2 regions of the Agromyces cucurbitae genome follow, and region 1 is predicted to be linked to the other one. Evidence: predicted binding sites of a transcription regulator. Region 1 holds the regulator's gene; the other holds the start of a gene.
What was found. Region 1 encodes LexA, which represses DNA repair genes until DNA is damaged. Its sites were predicted from a motif close to TCGAACANNTGTTCGA; they were not measured.
Positions count from the first base shown of each region.

Region 2: AC3RJ6_RS18665 (HNH endonuclease signature motif containing protein) is a predicted target of LexA. The motif match lies at 5,500-5,515, and genes of this name have one in related genera.

Region 1 is NZ_JBYRES010000004.1:29,303-37,058, reverse strand. Features, by position in the region: gene AC3RJ6_RS14745 (methylenetetrahydrofolate reductase) at 1-100, shown strand, start outside; gene metE (5-methyltetrahydropteroyltriglutamate--homocysteine S-methyltransferase) at 243-2,606, shown strand; gene AC3RJ6_RS14735 (alpha/beta fold hydrolase) at 2,758-3,507, shown strand; gene lexA (transcriptional repressor LexA) at 3,554-4,240, opposite strand; gene AC3RJ6_RS14725 (LysM peptidoglycan-binding domain-containing protein) at 4,499-4,843, shown strand; gene AC3RJ6_RS14720 (histidinol-phosphate transaminase) at 4,989-6,104, shown strand; gene hisB (imidazoleglycerol-phosphate dehydratase HisB) at 6,101-6,730, shown strand; gene hisH (imidazole glycerol phosphate synthase subunit HisH) at 6,727-7,365, shown strand; gene priA (bifunctional 1-(5-phosphoribosyl)-5-((5-phosphoribosylamino)methylideneamino)imidazole-4-carboxamide isomerase/phosphoribosylanthranilate isomerase PriA) at 7,487-7,756, shown strand, end outside.
Region 2 is NZ_JBYRES010000005.1:310,608-318,363, reverse strand. Features, by position in the region: gene AC3RJ6_RS18690 (thioredoxin domain-containing protein) at 1-1,424, shown strand, start outside; gene AC3RJ6_RS18685 (DUF3054 domain-containing protein) at 1,421-1,843, shown strand; gene pnuC (nicotinamide riboside transporter PnuC) at 1,840-2,523, shown strand; gene AC3RJ6_RS18675 (hypothetical protein) at 2,554-2,886, opposite strand; gene AC3RJ6_RS18670 (RBBP9/YdeN family alpha/beta hydrolase) at 3,076-3,744, shown strand; gene AC3RJ6_RS18665 (HNH endonuclease signature motif containing protein) at 4,015-5,469, opposite strand; gene AC3RJ6_RS18660 (DUF7059 domain-containing protein) at 5,724-7,289, shown strand; gene AC3RJ6_RS18655 (hypothetical protein) at 7,331-7,627, shown strand; gene AC3RJ6_RS18650 (J domain-containing protein) at 7,713-7,756, shown strand, end outside.

The DNA of each region.
Region 1 (7,756 bases):
CGGCGCCCCCGGCCTGCACCTCTACACCTACAACCGCCACGAGACCGTGCTCTCGGTGCTCGATCGGCTCGGGCTCGGCGCCCGCGCCGGCCGGAGCTGACCGGGCCGCGTCCGCACGACGGCCGAACCCACCGACCCGACACCACCCATCACCGGTCCGGGGCCCGATGCCCCGCGGCCGATGTCGACGAACCGCCACCCGGGCGGTGCTTCGGCGTACCCGAAATCGAAAGGAACGAGTCATGACCGAACCCACCACCCCCTTCCCGTCGGGAACCGTCCTCGGCTATCCGCGCATCGGCCGCCGGCGCGAGCTCAAGCGCGCCGTCGAGGCCTTCTGGGCCGGCACGATCGACGCGGTCGAGCTCGAGGCGCGCGCCGCCGAGCTCCGCGGTGCCACCCGCGAGCGCCTCGCCGCACTCGGGCTCGCTCGCACCGGTTCGGCGATCCCCGAGACCTTCTCCTATTACGACCAGGTGCTCGACGCGGCCGTCGCCTTCGGCGCCGTGCCGACGCGGTTCGCGCACCTCCGCGATGAGCGGGGTGGCGTCGACCTCGCGGGATACTTCACGATCGCCCGCGGCGCGGGCGACCTGGCGCCGCTCGAGATGACGAAGTGGTTCGACTCCAACTACCACTACCTCGTGCCCGAGATCGGGCCCGACACGGAGTTCTCGCTGCACGCCGGGCGGTACCTCGCGCAGTTCGCCGAGGCGAGGAGCGCGGGGTTCGACACGCGCCCCGTCGTGGTCGGGCCGGTCACGTTCCTGTCGCTCGCGAAGGCCGTCGACGGGGCGCCCGACGGCTTCTCGCCGATCGACCGCCTCGACGACCTCGTCGCGGTGTACGCCGAGCTGCTCGCGGCGTTCGAGCAGGCGGGCGTCTCGTGGGTGCAGCTCGACGAGCCGGCGCTCGTCTCCGAGTCGATCGACGTCCCGCGTGCGCGCGTGCTCGCCGCGGCGGAGACCGCCTACTCCGCGCTGGGCGCCCTCGGCCGCCGCCCCGCCCTGTTCGTCGCCGCCCCGTACGGCGCGCTCGACGACGCGCTGCCGGTGCTCGCGGCCACGCGGGTGGAGGCCATCGGCCTCGACCTCGTGCGCGGCGCGGTGCCCACGGGCCTCGACGCGGCGACGGAGGCGGCACTCCGCACGAAGGCGCTCGTCGCCGGGGTCGTCGACGGCCACAACATCTGGCGGGGCGACCTCGCCGACGCGCTCGACCGCGCCGAGGCCCTGCGCGGTCTCGCGGCCGACGTGTCCGTGTCGACCTCGACCTCGCTGCTGCACGTGCCGCACGACGTCGCCGACGAGTCGCGGCTCGACGCGCGGCTCGTCGGCTGGCTCGCCTTCGCCGACCAGAAGGTCGGCCAGGTCGCGACGCTCGCCGAGGGTCTCGCGAACGGGCGCGACGCCGTCGCCGGACCCCTGGCCGAGGCATCCGCTGCCCTCGCCGACCGCACAGGGGCGCCCGGCGTGCGCGTGCCCGCGGTGCGCGAGCGCCTCGCCGCCCTCACCGACGACGACTTCACGCGCGGGGCTGAGGCCGAGCGCGTCGAGGCGCAGGCCGACCTGGGCCTGCCCGAGCTCCCGACGACGACGATCGGATCGTTCCCGCAGACGGGCGACCTCCGCACCGCACGAGCCCGCCTCGCTCGCGGCGAGCTCGAGGTCGACGCCTACGCCGCACTCATGCGCGACGAGATCGAGCGGGTGGTGCGCCTGCAGGAGGAGCTCGGCCTCGACGTCCTCGTGCACGGCGAGCCCGAGCGCAACGACATGGTGCAGTACTTCGCCGAGCTCCTCGACGGCTTCGCCGTGACCGAGCACGGTTGGGTGCAGTCGTACGGGTCGCGCTGCACGCGCCCGTCGATCCTCTGGGGCGACGTGTCGCGCCCGGCACCGATGACGGTCGAATGGTCGGCGTTCGCGCAGTCGCTGAGCGATCGGCCCGTGAAGGGCATGCTGACCGGCCCGGTGACGATCCTCGCGTGGTCGTTCGTGCGCGACGACCAGCCGCTCGGCGAGACCGCGCGCCAGGTCGCGCTCGCCCTGCGCGACGAGATCGCCGACCTCGAGCGGGCCGGCATCCGCATCATCCAGGTCGACGAGCCGGCGCTGCGCGAACTGCTGCCGCTCAAGCGCGCCGACCAGCCGGCGTACCTCGACTGGTCGGTCGGGTCGTTCACGCTCGCGACCGCCGCCGCGGCGCCCGAGACGCAGGTGCACACGCACCTCTGCTACTCGGAGTTCGGCGTCGTCATCGACGCGATCAGGGGACTTGATGCCGACGTCACCTCGATCGAGGCGGCCCGCAGTCGCATGGAGGTCGTCGACGACCTGGCCGCGAACGGCTTCGACCACGGCATCGGGCCGGGCGTCTACGACATCCACTCGCCGCGGGTGCCGTCGGCGGGCGAACTCCAGGAGCTGCTCGAGCGTGCGGCAGCGAGCATCCCGGCGGGGCGGCTGTGGGTGAATCCCGACTGCGGGCTGAAGACGCGCGGCTACGACGAGACGGTCGCCTCGCTCGCGAACCTCGTCGCGGCCACTCGCGCCGTGCGGGCCCGGCTCGAGGCCGACCGCGCGGCGGTCGCGGTCGCGAGCTAGGCGGGTTGCGGGCGGATGCCGCGAGCCGGCGTCCGCCCGTGCCCCCGGCGGCCGGGCCGGGGGATGGTTCGAGGCCGACGACCGGGCGATGCACGGCGGGTTCGCATGGTTCGCCGGGTCGATGCTCAGGCGCGCCGCGTACGGTCGTCGCATGCGACTCGCGGTTCACGAGACGGGCGCCGGCGCCCGGACGGCCATCCTCATCCACGGCATCATGTCGGACTCCCGGGCGTGGCATCGCGTCACCGGCGAACTCGAGGCGCAGGGGTTCCGGGTGCTGGCCGTCGACCTCGCCGGCCACGGACGCAGCCCGCGGGCGCGGCGCTACTCCCCGGCGGCGTGGGCCGACGACGTCGTCGAGACGGTCGCACCCATGCTCGACGGCCCGCCCGACGTGGTGCTCGGCCACTCGCTCGGCGGCCTCGTCGCGAGCCTCGTCGCCGACCGGCTCGCGCCGCGCACGGCGATCTACGTCGACCCCGCGTTCGCGTTCCCGAAGGGGCCGATGGGCCTCGCCTACAAGCTGTTCTTCGCGATCGCGCCGAGGCCCCGCCGCGGTGCGCTGGTGCGGATGAACCCGAAGTGGAGCGCGACCGACGTCGACATCGAGCTCGCGACGCTGCGCGACTGGGACAAGCGCACGATCCTCGGCTTCGCCGACACCCGGCCGCTCGTGCCGCCCGCGCGACTCGTCGCCCCCAGCCTCGTGCTGCTCGCCGAGCGGAGCCTGCTCATCACCGACCGGGTCGCGGCCGACCTGCGCCGCAGGGGAATGACGGTCGCCACGGTGCCGGGCACGGGGCACACGGTCTTCCGCGACGACCATGCGGGCTTCATGCACGCGATCGGCGAGTGGTTGCGATCGGTCGGCCAGTCCGCGGAGGCGGCCGCGTCCGTCTGACGACCGTCGGCTCGACCGGGGGCGTCCCCGAGCGGCTCGGTGCGGATCAGACCGTTCGCAGCACGGCGACGACCTTGCCGAGCACCTCGGCGTGGTCGCCGAGGATCGGCTCGAACGCGGTGTTGCGCGGCAGCAGCCAGGTGTGGCCGTCGCGCTGGCGGAAGACCTTGACGGTCGCCTCGCCGTCGAGCATCGCCGCGACGATCTCGCCGTTCTCGGCCGTGCGCTGCGAGCGCACGACCACCCAGTCGCCGTCGCAGATCGCGGCGTCGACCATCGAGTCGCCGACGACCTTCAGGATGAACAGCTCGCCCTTGCCGACGAGCTGCCGGGGGAGGGGGAACACCTCGTCGATCTGCTGCTCCGCGGTGATGGGCACACCGGCCGCGATGCGGCCGACGAGCGGCACCATGGCGGCGTCGGCGACGGGTGCCGGCTCGCCCGCCGACGGCGCGCGCTCGTCGAGGCCCGGCAGCTCGATGAGCACCTCGAGCGCCCTGGGCCGGTTCGGGTCGCGCCGCAGGTACCCGGCGAGCTCGAGCTGGTTCAGCTGGTGCGTGACGCTCGACAGCGACGACAGTCCGACGGCGTCGCCGATCTCGCGCATGCTCGGCGGGTAGCCGCGTGTGGCGACCGAACGCTGCACGACCTCGAGGATCGAGATCTGCTTCGCGCTCAGGCTCTTGCGGCGGCGTGCCCTGCCGGTCTCGCGCACGTCGTTGTCGCTCTTCACGCTCTCCGCCCCTCGTTGCGATCGCCCGCTGCGACCGGATGTCGGTGGTGTCTGCTGGACTCTTGCCAGACATTCGAAACTGTATCCGCCGCAGGCGGGCGCGGCAAACATCCGTTCGAGTGTGTCGCGAGATCGGATGCGGAGAAATCCGCGGGCCGGTGCTTGCAGTCGAAGATGTTCGAAGATATATTCGGAACAGAGATTCGCATCCGGCCCTCCCGGCCGAGGGCCGGATGCAGTCCACGCAGGAGGGGTGACATGAGCGCAGCGATCATGACGAGCGACTTCCCGGCCGAGGCGCGCACGCGCCTCCGGCTGACGCGTCGCGGGCGAGTCGTCTTCACGACGCTCGCCGCGCTTCCGATCGCCGTCTGGGTGTTCGCGTCGGCGTTGAACGCCGGCGGCGCGGCCGCCGACCTCTCCGGCGGAGGGTCGCTGCAGTACGTGACCGTCGACGCCGGCGCCTCCCTGTGGCAGATCGCCGAGTCGATCGCGCCGTCCGCCGATCCGCGCGACACGATCGCCGAGATCGTGCGGCTCAACCAGCTCGACGGTGCGACGATCGAGCCCGGCCAGCGCCTGGCGGTGCCGGCGGCCGAGTGACGCGGCCGCTTCGCGACGGGCGTCCGCAGCGCGAGAACGCCCGTGCGGCATGCAGCGCCCGCCGATGCGCGGCTCGCGGTGCCGCCGCCCGTCACACGGTGTCGCACGTCGTCGTCGCCGTGATCGGCGTGGCTAGGCTGGATCGGTGACGAGTCTCGACGACCTTCCCATCCGCGACGACCTTCGCGGTCGCTCTCCGTACGGCGCCCCCCAGAAGGCCGTGCCGGTCGCCCTCAACGTCAACGAGAACACGCATGCCATCCCCGAAGACGTCGCGCACGACATCGTCGCCCGCGTCGCCGCCGCGATCCTGCGACTGAACCGCTATCCCGATCGCGAGTTCACCGAACTCCGCGAGGCCTTGGCGCGGTATCTCGGCCACGCGCTCTCGCCCGACCAGATCTGGGCCGCCAACGGCTCCAACGAGGTGCTGCAGCAGGTGCTGCAGGCCTTCGGCGGACCGGGCCGCTCGGTGCTCGGGTTCTCGCCGACGTATTCGATGTACTCGCTGCTCGCCTCGGGCACGGGCACCCGCTGGATCTCCGCGGAGCGGGACGACGACTTCGAGCTGAGTCCCGAGACCGCCGTGGCGGCCGTGCGCGAGCACGACCCCGATCTCGTCTTCCTGTGCGCCCCGAACAACCCCACGGGTACGCCGCTCTCGCTCGACACGGTCCGCGCGGTCGCCGACGCCGCACGCGGCATCGTCGTGGTCGACGAGGCCTACTTCGAGTTCGCCGATCCGGGCACGCCGAGCGCACTCACCCTGCTCGACGGGCGGCCGCGCCTCGTCGTCTCGCGCACGATGAGCAAGGCGTTCGCGTTCGCCGGCGCCCGAGTCGGCTACCTCGCGGGTGATCCCGCGACGATCGACGCGCTCCGGCTGGTGCGCCTGCCGTACCACCTGTCGGCGCTCACCCAGGCGGCCGCGCTCGGCGCGCTCGCCCACGCCGACGAGATGCTCGCGATGGTCGACGACATCCGGCGTCAGCGCGAGCGCATCACGACGGAGCTCACGCGCCTCGGCTTCGCGCCCCACCGCAGCGGCTCGAACTTCGTGCTCTTCGGCGGCGTCGACGACCCGCACGCGGTGTTCGAGGGGCTGCTCGCGCGCGGCATCCTGATCAGGGAGCTCGGCATCCCCGGACACCTGCGGGTCAGCGCTGGTACCGAAGCCGAGACCACCGCGTTCCTCGAGGCGATCGCCGTGTTCGCTCCCGCCGCGGCCGCGGCCTCCGCCGAGAATAGGATCGACTCATGACCGCCGAATCCCCGTCGCGCCCGTCCCGCTCGCGCACCGCGCGCGTCCAGCGCGAGACGAGCGAGTCGAGCATCGACCTGTCGATCGACCTCGACGGCACCGGATCGAGCGACATCGAGACGGGCGTGCCGTTCTACGACCACCTGCTCACGGCGTTCGCGAAGCACTCGCTCACCGACCTCACGGTGCGGGCCTCGGGCGACCTCCACATCGACGTGCACCACACCGTCGAAGACACGGGCATCGTGCTCGGGCAGGCAATCCGCGAGGCGCTCGGCGACAAGCGGGGCATCTCCCGCTACGGCGATGCCCTCGTCCCGCTCGACGAGGCGCTCGCGCAGGCGGTCGTCGACATCTCCGGCCGCCCGTTCCTCGTGCACACGGGGGAGCCCGACGGGTTCGAGTTCCACCTCATCGGCGGCCACTTCACGGGGTCGATGGTGCGGCACGTGTTCGAGGCGATCGCGTTCAACGCCGGCCTCACGGTGCACGTCACGGTGCTCGGCGGACGCGACCCGCACCACATCGCCGAGGCCGAGTTCAAGGCGTTCGCCCGTGCGTTCCGCCAGGCGAAGGCGCTCGACCCGCTCGTGAGCGGCATCCCCTCGACGAAGGGAGCGCTGTGACCCGCACCAAGCGCGTCGTCGTGCTCGACTACGGGTCGGGCAACGTGCACTCCGCGGCGAAGGCGCTCGAGCGCGCCGGCGCCGAGGTCGACGTGACGGCCGACCGCACGGCGGCGATGGAGGCCGACGGCCTGCTCGTGCCGGGCGTCGGTGCCTTCAAGGCGGTCATGGACCAGTTGCGCGCCGTGCGCGGCGACGAGGTCATCGACCGCCGGCTCGCCGGCGGGCGGCACGTGCTCGGCATCTGCGTCGGCATGCAGGTGCTCTTCGAGCGTGGCGTCGAGCGCGGCGTCGACACCGAGGGGCTCGGTGAGTGGCCGGGCACCGTCACCGAGCTGCCCGCCGACGTGCTGCCGCACATGGGCTGGAACACCGTCTCGCCCGACGAGGGATCGGTGCTGTTCGACGGCATCGAGGACGAGCGGTTCTACTTCGTGCACTCGTTCGCAGCGCAATCGTGGCAGCTCGAGGTCATGCCGCCGTTCCCGCAGCCGAAGCTGACCTGGGCGGAGCACGGCGGGCGATTCCTCGCCGCGGTCGAGAACGGCCCGTTGTCGGCGACCCAGTTCCACCCCGAGAAGTCGTCGGATGCGGGCATCCGGCTGCTCTCCAACTGGCTCGGCGCACTCGCCTGAGCCATCCGAGGGTCACGGGAGCGTCGCACCCGCCACGGGCGACTATGATCCTGTGACTGTGCCGGCCTCCTGCGCCGGCTGAGACGGGCCCGACGGCCCACCGCGATCGAGGACAGTACTGATGAGTGAGTTCAACAAGACCCCCGGCCTCGTGCTGCTGCCGGCCGTCGACGTCGCCGGCGGCAAGGCGGTCCGCCTGACGAAGGGCGAGGCCGGCACCGAGACGAGCTACGGCGACCCCGTCGACGCGGCGGTCGACTGGGCCGACCAGGGTGCGGAGTGGATCCACCTCGTCGACCTCGACGCCGCGTTCGGGCGCGGTTCGAACGGCGGCATCCTGAAGAAGGTCATCCGCCAGGTCCGCGGCGTGAACGTCGAGCTGTCGGGCGGC
Region 2 (7,756 bases), on a different contig from region 1:
CGCTCGCCGCGGCGGCGACGGTGCAGACCGCGGGCGGCCTGCCCACGACCGTCGAGCTGGATGCCGCGGTGGGAGCGCTCGCGGCGCAGGAGGATCGCGTGCACGGCGGCTTCGGCGGCGCCCCGAAGTTCCCGGTCGCCCCCGTGCTCGGCTTCCTCGGTCGCAGCGGCGCCGACGGGCGCGAACTGGCCCGCCGAACGGTGCGGGCGATGGCGGCGTCGCCGCTGCGGGACCCGCTCGACGGCGGCTTCTTCCGGTACGCCACGCGTGCGGACTGGAGCGAACCCCACTACGAGCGCATGCTCACCGACAACGCCCTCCTGCTCGCGGTGGCCGCCGACCTCGCGCGCGACGACGCGGCGCTGCTCGACGTCGCCCGCGGCACGGCCTCGTTCCTCGGCGCGACGATGCGGCTGCGAACCGGCGGGTTCGCCGCGGCGCAGGACTCCGAGAGCGTCGTCGACGGCGTGCGCACCGAGGGCGGGTACGCGCTCGCCGATGCCGATGAGCGGCGCTCGCTCGAGCCGCCCGCACTCGACGAGAAGGTGCTCACCGGGTGGAACGGGCTCGCGATCGGCGCGCTCGCGCGAGCGTCGCAGACCCTCGGCGGAGGCGACGGCGAGCGCGCGCTGGCGGACGCGCGAGACGCCGCCGACTTCGTGATCGGGCACCACGTCGCGAACCGCGAGCGCCTCGTGCGGGCCTCGCGCGACGGCCGGATCTCGGCGGCCTCGGCCGCACTCGAGGACCACGGCATGCTCGCCGCGGGTCTCGTCGAGCTCGCGCTCGCGAGCGGAGAGGTGCGGTACGCCGAGGTCGCGCGCGAGCTGGTCGACGCGGTGCTCGACGCCGCCGAGGTCGCCGCCCGTGCCGGGTCGGCCGGCGGCGCTCCGTTCGCAGTACCGGGCGGGCCCGACCCCGTGCTCGCCGCCAGGGGGCTCGCACTGCCCGACGATCCCGCCGAGGGAGCGACGCCGTCGGGCGCCACCGCGTGCGCCGAGGCGGCGTGGCGACTGTGGCTGATCGGGGCGGGAGATCGCTACCGCGCGGCCGCGGAGGCTGCGATGACGCGCGTCGCCGGCGTCGCCGTCGAACGTCCGATCGCGTTCGGCGGCGCACTCGGGCTCATGGCCGAACTCGCCGCCCCCGTCGTGCAGCTCGTGACGGTCGTGCCCGACCGTGCCGGGCGGGCCATGCCCGACGACGAGCGCGGTGCGGCACTCGTCGCCGAGAGCCGCACGCACGAGGCATCCGTCGCCGTCGTCGTGACGGCCGAGGAGGCCGGCCGCTTCGCGGAGGCCGGATTCGAGCTGTTCGCCGGCCGCGGGCTGCGCGACGGTGCGGCCGCCGCGTACCGCTGCCGCGAGTTCGTGTGCGCGATGCCGGTCGTCGATGCCGCCGCGCTCCGTACGATGGAGGGATGAGCGGAACCGTCGCCGAACCGGCGAGCACCGGCAGATCGAGCACGTCGGTCGCCCTCGCGAGCCTCGCGCTCGACCTCGTACTCGTCGTGGTGTTCGTGCTGATCGGGCGCCGCAGCCACGCCGAGGCGCTCGACGTCGCCGGCATCGCCGCGACGGCGTGGCCCTTCGTCGTCGCCGCGCTCGCGGGCTGGGCGATCGCGCGCGCGTGGCGCAGGCCGACCGCCGTGTGGCCGACCGGTCTGATCGTGTGGGCCGTGACCGTCGCCGGGGGGCTCGCACTCCGGGTCGTCGCGGGCGACACGGCGCAGCCGGCGTTCATGATCGTCGCGACGCTGACCCTCGCGCTGTTCCTCATCGGCTGGCGCGCGCTCGCCGCGCTCGTGCGCCGGATCCGCAGCCGGGCACGGACCTCGGCATGATGCCCGCAGCGGAGCCCGGCCCGATCGAGTGGCTCTTCGACGCGCAGCTCGTCATCGGCGGCCAGGTGATCCTCTGGCGCGAGATCGTCGGCAACCTGTTCGGCCTGGCGTCGGCGCTCGGCGGCATGCGGCGCAAGGTGTGGGCGTGGCCAGTCGGCATCATCGGCAACGCGCTGCTCTTCACCGTGTTCATGGGCGCGGTGTTCCACACCCCGAACCCGGTCAACCTGCTCGGCCAGGCGGCGCGCCAGCTCATGTTCATCGTCGTGTCGATCTACGGCTGGATCCAGTGGTCGCGGCACCGCCACGAGTCGGCGAACGCCGTCGACCCGCGCTGGGCGACGGGTCGCGAGCGCGTGCTGCTCGTCGTGCTGCTCGTCGGCGGCACGCTCGTGCTCACGCCGATCTTCCGCGCGCTCGGCTCGTTCGAGCCGGTGTGGGCCGACGCGTGGATCTTCATGGGGTCGCTGCTCGCGACGTGGGGCATGGCGAAGGGCTGGACGGAGTTCTGGCTCATCTGGGTCGCCGTCGACATCGTCGGCGTGCCCCTGCTCGTGTCGGCCGGCTACTACGCGTCGGCGCTGCTCTACCTGTTCTACGGGGCGTTCACGCTGCTCGGGTTCTTCACCTGGCTGCGCGTGCAACGCCGTCGCGAGGCGGCGTCGGCCGAACCCGCCTGACGGCGGTTCGTCGCCCGCTGGCGCGGGGCCTCACCAGGGGGCGGGCACGCGATCGAGCAGCGCCCACACGGCGCCGCTCAACTCGGGATGCTCCAGTGCGATGCCCCGCAGCAGCTCGAACTCGAACCGCGCCGCCTCGCCGGGGCGGGCCGCAGGGTGGTACGCGCGCGACCTGGCGGGCCCCCACGTCTCCGACTGGAGTCGTTCTTCGCGCAGGGTCGCGACGACCTGCTCGTCGACCGAGGGCAGGTCGGGCAGGAACATCCACGGGTCTTCGCCGAGGCGGCAGCGCAGCTCGATGAGTGCGGCGAGCTCGTCGCGCGCGTCTTGACGCAGGCGTTCGAGCGCCGGTGACTCCGTCATATGCGACCCTCCCTCGCCTGCCACGATCGTACGCCCACGCTACGCGCACCGTGTGACAGGCGGGTTACGGGGCGCAATGCCAGATGGCGCGCAGATGACGGGTGTGTGACGATCAGCGGGCGCATCGGCTCCGGACGCGCTTGAATGGTGCCCGCGGCCGACGGGCGCCGCGCGAACGAGGGAGCGTACGTGGGCGAGGTGCTCATCCTGCACGGCTGGCAGAACCATCGGCCCGATGGGCACTGGCAGCGCTGGCTGGCCGACGGGTTGACCGCACGCGGTCATGCGGTGCGATATCCGCAGCTGCCCGATGCCGACCACCCCGTGCGTGCGGACTGGCTCGCCGCCCTCGAGGCCGAGCTCGCCGGCACGACGCCCTCGGAGCTCACGGTCGTGACGCACAGTCTCGGCTGCTCGCTGTGGCTCGCGTACGCCGTCGAGCGGGCGCGCGCGGGCCGCACCGAGCCCGCCGCCGCTCGCGTCGTGCTCGTGGCCCCGCCGTCCGACGGATTCCTCGAGCGGACTCCCGAGATCGCCGCCTTCGTCACCGCCGACGCCGCTCGACGTGACGAGGCCGGGCCCTCGCACGAGGCTGGGTCGGAGGTCGCGCGCTCGCGCCTGGCGGCGTCGCTCGCGGCAGCGAGCACCGAGCCGCCGATCGTCGTGCAGAGCGACGCCGACCCCTGCAGTCCCGCAGGCACCACCTCGTTCGCCGAGGCGCACGGGCTCGAGCGACTGATCGTTCCCGGGGGCGGGCATCTCACGATCGGGGACGGCTTCGGTCCGCTGCCGGTCGTGCTCGACCTCGTGCTGGGCGTCGCGGCGAGCGACGCCTCGGTCGACCTGGCGGTCGGGTGACGATCGCGGCGTGACCTCCGCGCGCCGTCAACGCTCACGCTCGTCGTGAGCGCGGCGTACTCGTGAGCGCGGCGCACGCGTCGTGAGCGCCGCGCACGCGTCGTGAGCGCGGCGCACTCGTCACGACCGCGGGGGCCTCGTCATGAGCGCGGCGCATTCGTCATGGCCGCGGGGCCTCGTCATGCGCGCCGCGCACGATCATGCGGTCGTGGCCCCGGCACGTCGGTGCAGGGTGCAGGCACCGCTGCCGCGCCCGGGAACCCCTCGGATTCAGGCTGCGGCCGCGGCGAGGAGCCTGCTCACGTCGGGTGGTGGTGGCGTGATGGAGGGGAGTCGTCGGTTGCCGGGGCGTGGTCGGCGGGTGGGGTCGAGGTGTGCGGGTGGGATGAACCAGGTGTGCCCGTGGTCGATGATGATGGTCCATCCGTCGTCGTGGATGCGGTGGTGGTGATGCGAACAGAGCATGATGCCGTTGTCGAGGTCGGTGCGGCCGTTGTGTCGTGTCCACCATCGGAGGTGGTGCGCTTGGGTGTGGGACGGGGGTCTGGTGCAGCCGGGCCAGGCGCAGCCGCCGTCGCGGTCGGTGAGGACGAGTTTCTGGGCTTGGGTGAACAGGCGGCGGGATCGGCCGAGTTGGAGGTTCTCGTGCCCGTCGCCGAGGTAGAGGGGTGCGATGCCGGCGGACATCGCGAGTTCTTGGATCGTGGCGGCCGAGACGGGTTGGTCGATGCCGTCGATGGTGCCGTGCCCGCGCCCGGTCTGCAGTGCGGTGGTGTCGATGCGGGCGACGACCGTCGCCTGCCGGAGGGGTGCGGGGCCGTCGGCGGCGGTGAGGGAGTGGCGTGCGAGGTCGGCGAGGGCGTCGAGGTTCATCTGCGCGATCGTGCGCTGCTCGGCGAACACGTCATCGGGGCTGCCGGTGGTTGCGGGCGCGGGTCGTTTCGCGTCGCGGGCTTGGTGGAGTTCGGCGGCGACGAGGGTCTCGATCGCGAGTTTGATGGGGGCGCCGTTGGCGGGGTCGGCGGCGCCGGTGAATCGGAGCATGCCGTGCTCGTCTTCCCAGATGCGGAGCTCGCGGGCGGCCCGCAACTCGTCTTCGCGGGGTTTCACACCGTCGGGGTCGAGGCGGGCTTCGAGGAGTTTCACGAGCCGGTGCAACCCGTCGGCCCCGACGGTCGGGGCGCGTTCGACGAGGAACTGTTCGGCGTCGGAGAGTTCGGCCCGGTCGGCGCGGGGTGCGACGCGGTCGCAGAACCGGCGGATCACGTCGGCCGCGTCGACGCAGATCGTGCCCGAGGCGAGTGCGTCGGCGAGGTGCGGGTGCCTGGGTGGCAGGACTTCACCGGTGAACGAAGCGCGGGGTGCGGTCGCCTGCCCCACGGCGACGAGTTTCACCGCGTCTTGGTAGCGGCCGCCGGTCGCGGACGCGATCAATCGTTCCGCGGAGGCGAACCCGTGCTTGCGGGCGACCTCGTCGGTGCCGGGCTTGGAGCGGGCGGCGAGTTCGGCCGCGACGGGCGCCTGCAACGCCTGCACCTGCCGCACGAGTTCGCCGAGGGCTTCGGTCGCCCGGACCAGCCCGTCATCGCTCATCAGGCGCACGTCGGCGGCCGCGTCGACCGAGCCCGGCGTGCCCGCGAGCCGGGCACCGGCCCACACCTCAGTAAGCCCGTTGATGGCGGCTGAAACCCCGGTCAGGGCGGGTATTCCGGCGGGTTCGGACATGTTCCGAGTCTACCCGGAACCACCCGAGATTCGAAGAGATGTTCGAGGATTGTGGAGAACTTTTGCCGACCCCGGACCCGGGAGCGGGAGACCCTCCCGAACGTGGTCTCGATACGCGCCCTCCACCGTCGGGCGCTACCCGACCGACTCACCCGACCGACCTGACTGACCGACCTGACCGACCGACCCGACCGACCTGACCGACGAGCTCGACCGGCGACCCGTCGGAGCCGGGTCGCTGCTTGAATGTCGGGGTGGACATCGATCGCACGCACACGCCCCTCGACCGCCTCGCCGCCGACCTCCGCGCGGCTCGTTTCACGGTCGATGCGCTCGACGAGCTGTGGGGCGAGACGGCGTCGGCCGCGTTGCACCGCGGCGAACGTGTGCCCGCGCGCCGCGTGCTCGATGCCCGCCGGCGCGAGCACGGTGCGTCGGCGCCGCTCGCCGCACTCGCCGAGCTGTTCGTACTCGGCCTCCCGGTTCCGGCTGCCGAGGTCGCCGAGGCGCTACCCGGACTCGGGCTCGACGATGCGGTCGCCCTCGGGCTGATCTCTCGCGCCGCCGACGGCACAGTCGCCGCCGCGCTCGACCTGCGCCCCTACGCCTTCACCGATGCGCACGGCAGCGCGCACTGGTGGATCATCTCCGACCTCGGCGAGCTCGCTCTCGGGCATGCGCTCCGGGAGGACCACGTGCTCGGCGTCGGCGGCGCCTCGACGACGCTCTCGGGGCTCATGCTCCCGACGCCGGCGCGTCGCGTGCTCGACCTCGGCACCGGCTGCGGCATCCAGGCCATGCACGCCTCGCGGTTCGCAGGCGCCGTCGTCGCGACCGACATCTCGGAGCGGGCGCTCGCGCTCGCCCGCATGAACCTCGAGCTCAACGGCATCGACGGCGTCGAGCTGCGCCTCGGCAGCCTGTTCGAGCCGGTCGCGGGGGAGCGGTTCGACCGCATCATCTCGAACCCGCCGTTCGTCATCACGCCCCGCACCGAGGGCGTGCCCGAGTACGAGTACCGCGACGGCGGCATGGTCGGCGACGCGCTCGTCGAGGCGGTCGTGCGCGGATGCGCCGAGCACCTCGAGCCCGGCGGCGTCGCGCAGCTGCTCGCGAACTGGGAGTACCGCGACGGCGTGGACGGCCTCGAGCGCGCCGCCTCGTGGGCGGGTGCGCTCGAGCACTGGATCGTCGAGCGCGAGGTGCAGCCCGTCACCGAGTACGCCGAGACCTGGATCCGCGACGGCGGCACCCGGTCGGGCACGCCCGCGTTCGACCGCCTGTACGGCGCGTGGCTCGACGACTTCGCCGCGCGGGGCGTCACCGAGGTCGGATTCGGCTACGTGCTCGTGCGACGCCCGCTCGACGGAGATGCCTCGGCCGCGGCATCCTCGACCGCCCGGCTCGCTCGCGTCGAGCGTCGGCACGGTGCGATCGGGTCGAACCCCGCGGGCCTCGGCGGATACCTCGCGCAGTGCCTCGACGCGCACGATCTCGAGTCTGCGCTCGACGATGCGGCGCTCGCCGCCGTGCACCTGACGGTCGCCGGCGACGTCACCGAGGAGCGCCACCACTGGCCCGGCGCCGCCGATCCCACGGCCATGCTGCTGCGGCAGGGCGGCGGGTTCGCGCGCACGATCGCGCCCGGCACGGCACTCGCCGCACTCGTCGGCGCCTGCGACGGCGAGCTGTCCGTCGGCGCGATCGTCGCGGCGCTCGCGCAGCTGCTCGAGGTCGACGAGGCGGCGCTCGCCGCCGAGCTGCTGCCCGAGGTGCGCGAGCTCATCGACGACGGGCTGCTGCTGCTGCCGGCGGAGTGACGCCGCGCGTCGGCGGGGATCGGAGACGATCCTCCGGTTGTGTGAGAATCGGGCGCTCGGCGGCGACGGCCAAGGTCGCGACCGTGGCGACGCCGACCATCTCGGGCACGGTGAAGGTCGGCTCGACGCTGACCGCGAAGCCCGGCACGTGGACGACGGGCACCGTCTTCACCTACCAGTGGTACGCCGCGGGCGCCGCGATCACCGGCGCGACGAAGTCGACGTTCGTGCCCACCACGACCCAGAAGGGCAAGGCGATCACCGTGAAGGTGACCGGTGCACTGAGCGGGTACCAGACGATCGCCAAGACGTCGGCGGCGACGGTTCCCGTCGCCTGATCCCCGAAGCGAGGGCCGGTTCTCCCATTCCGGGGAACCGGCCCTCCTCGCGCGGTATTCTCGTGCTCGCAACGAAAGCGAGCCCATGCCCGAGAGTCCCCTGTCAGCGTCGCCGTACGAACTGCTCGG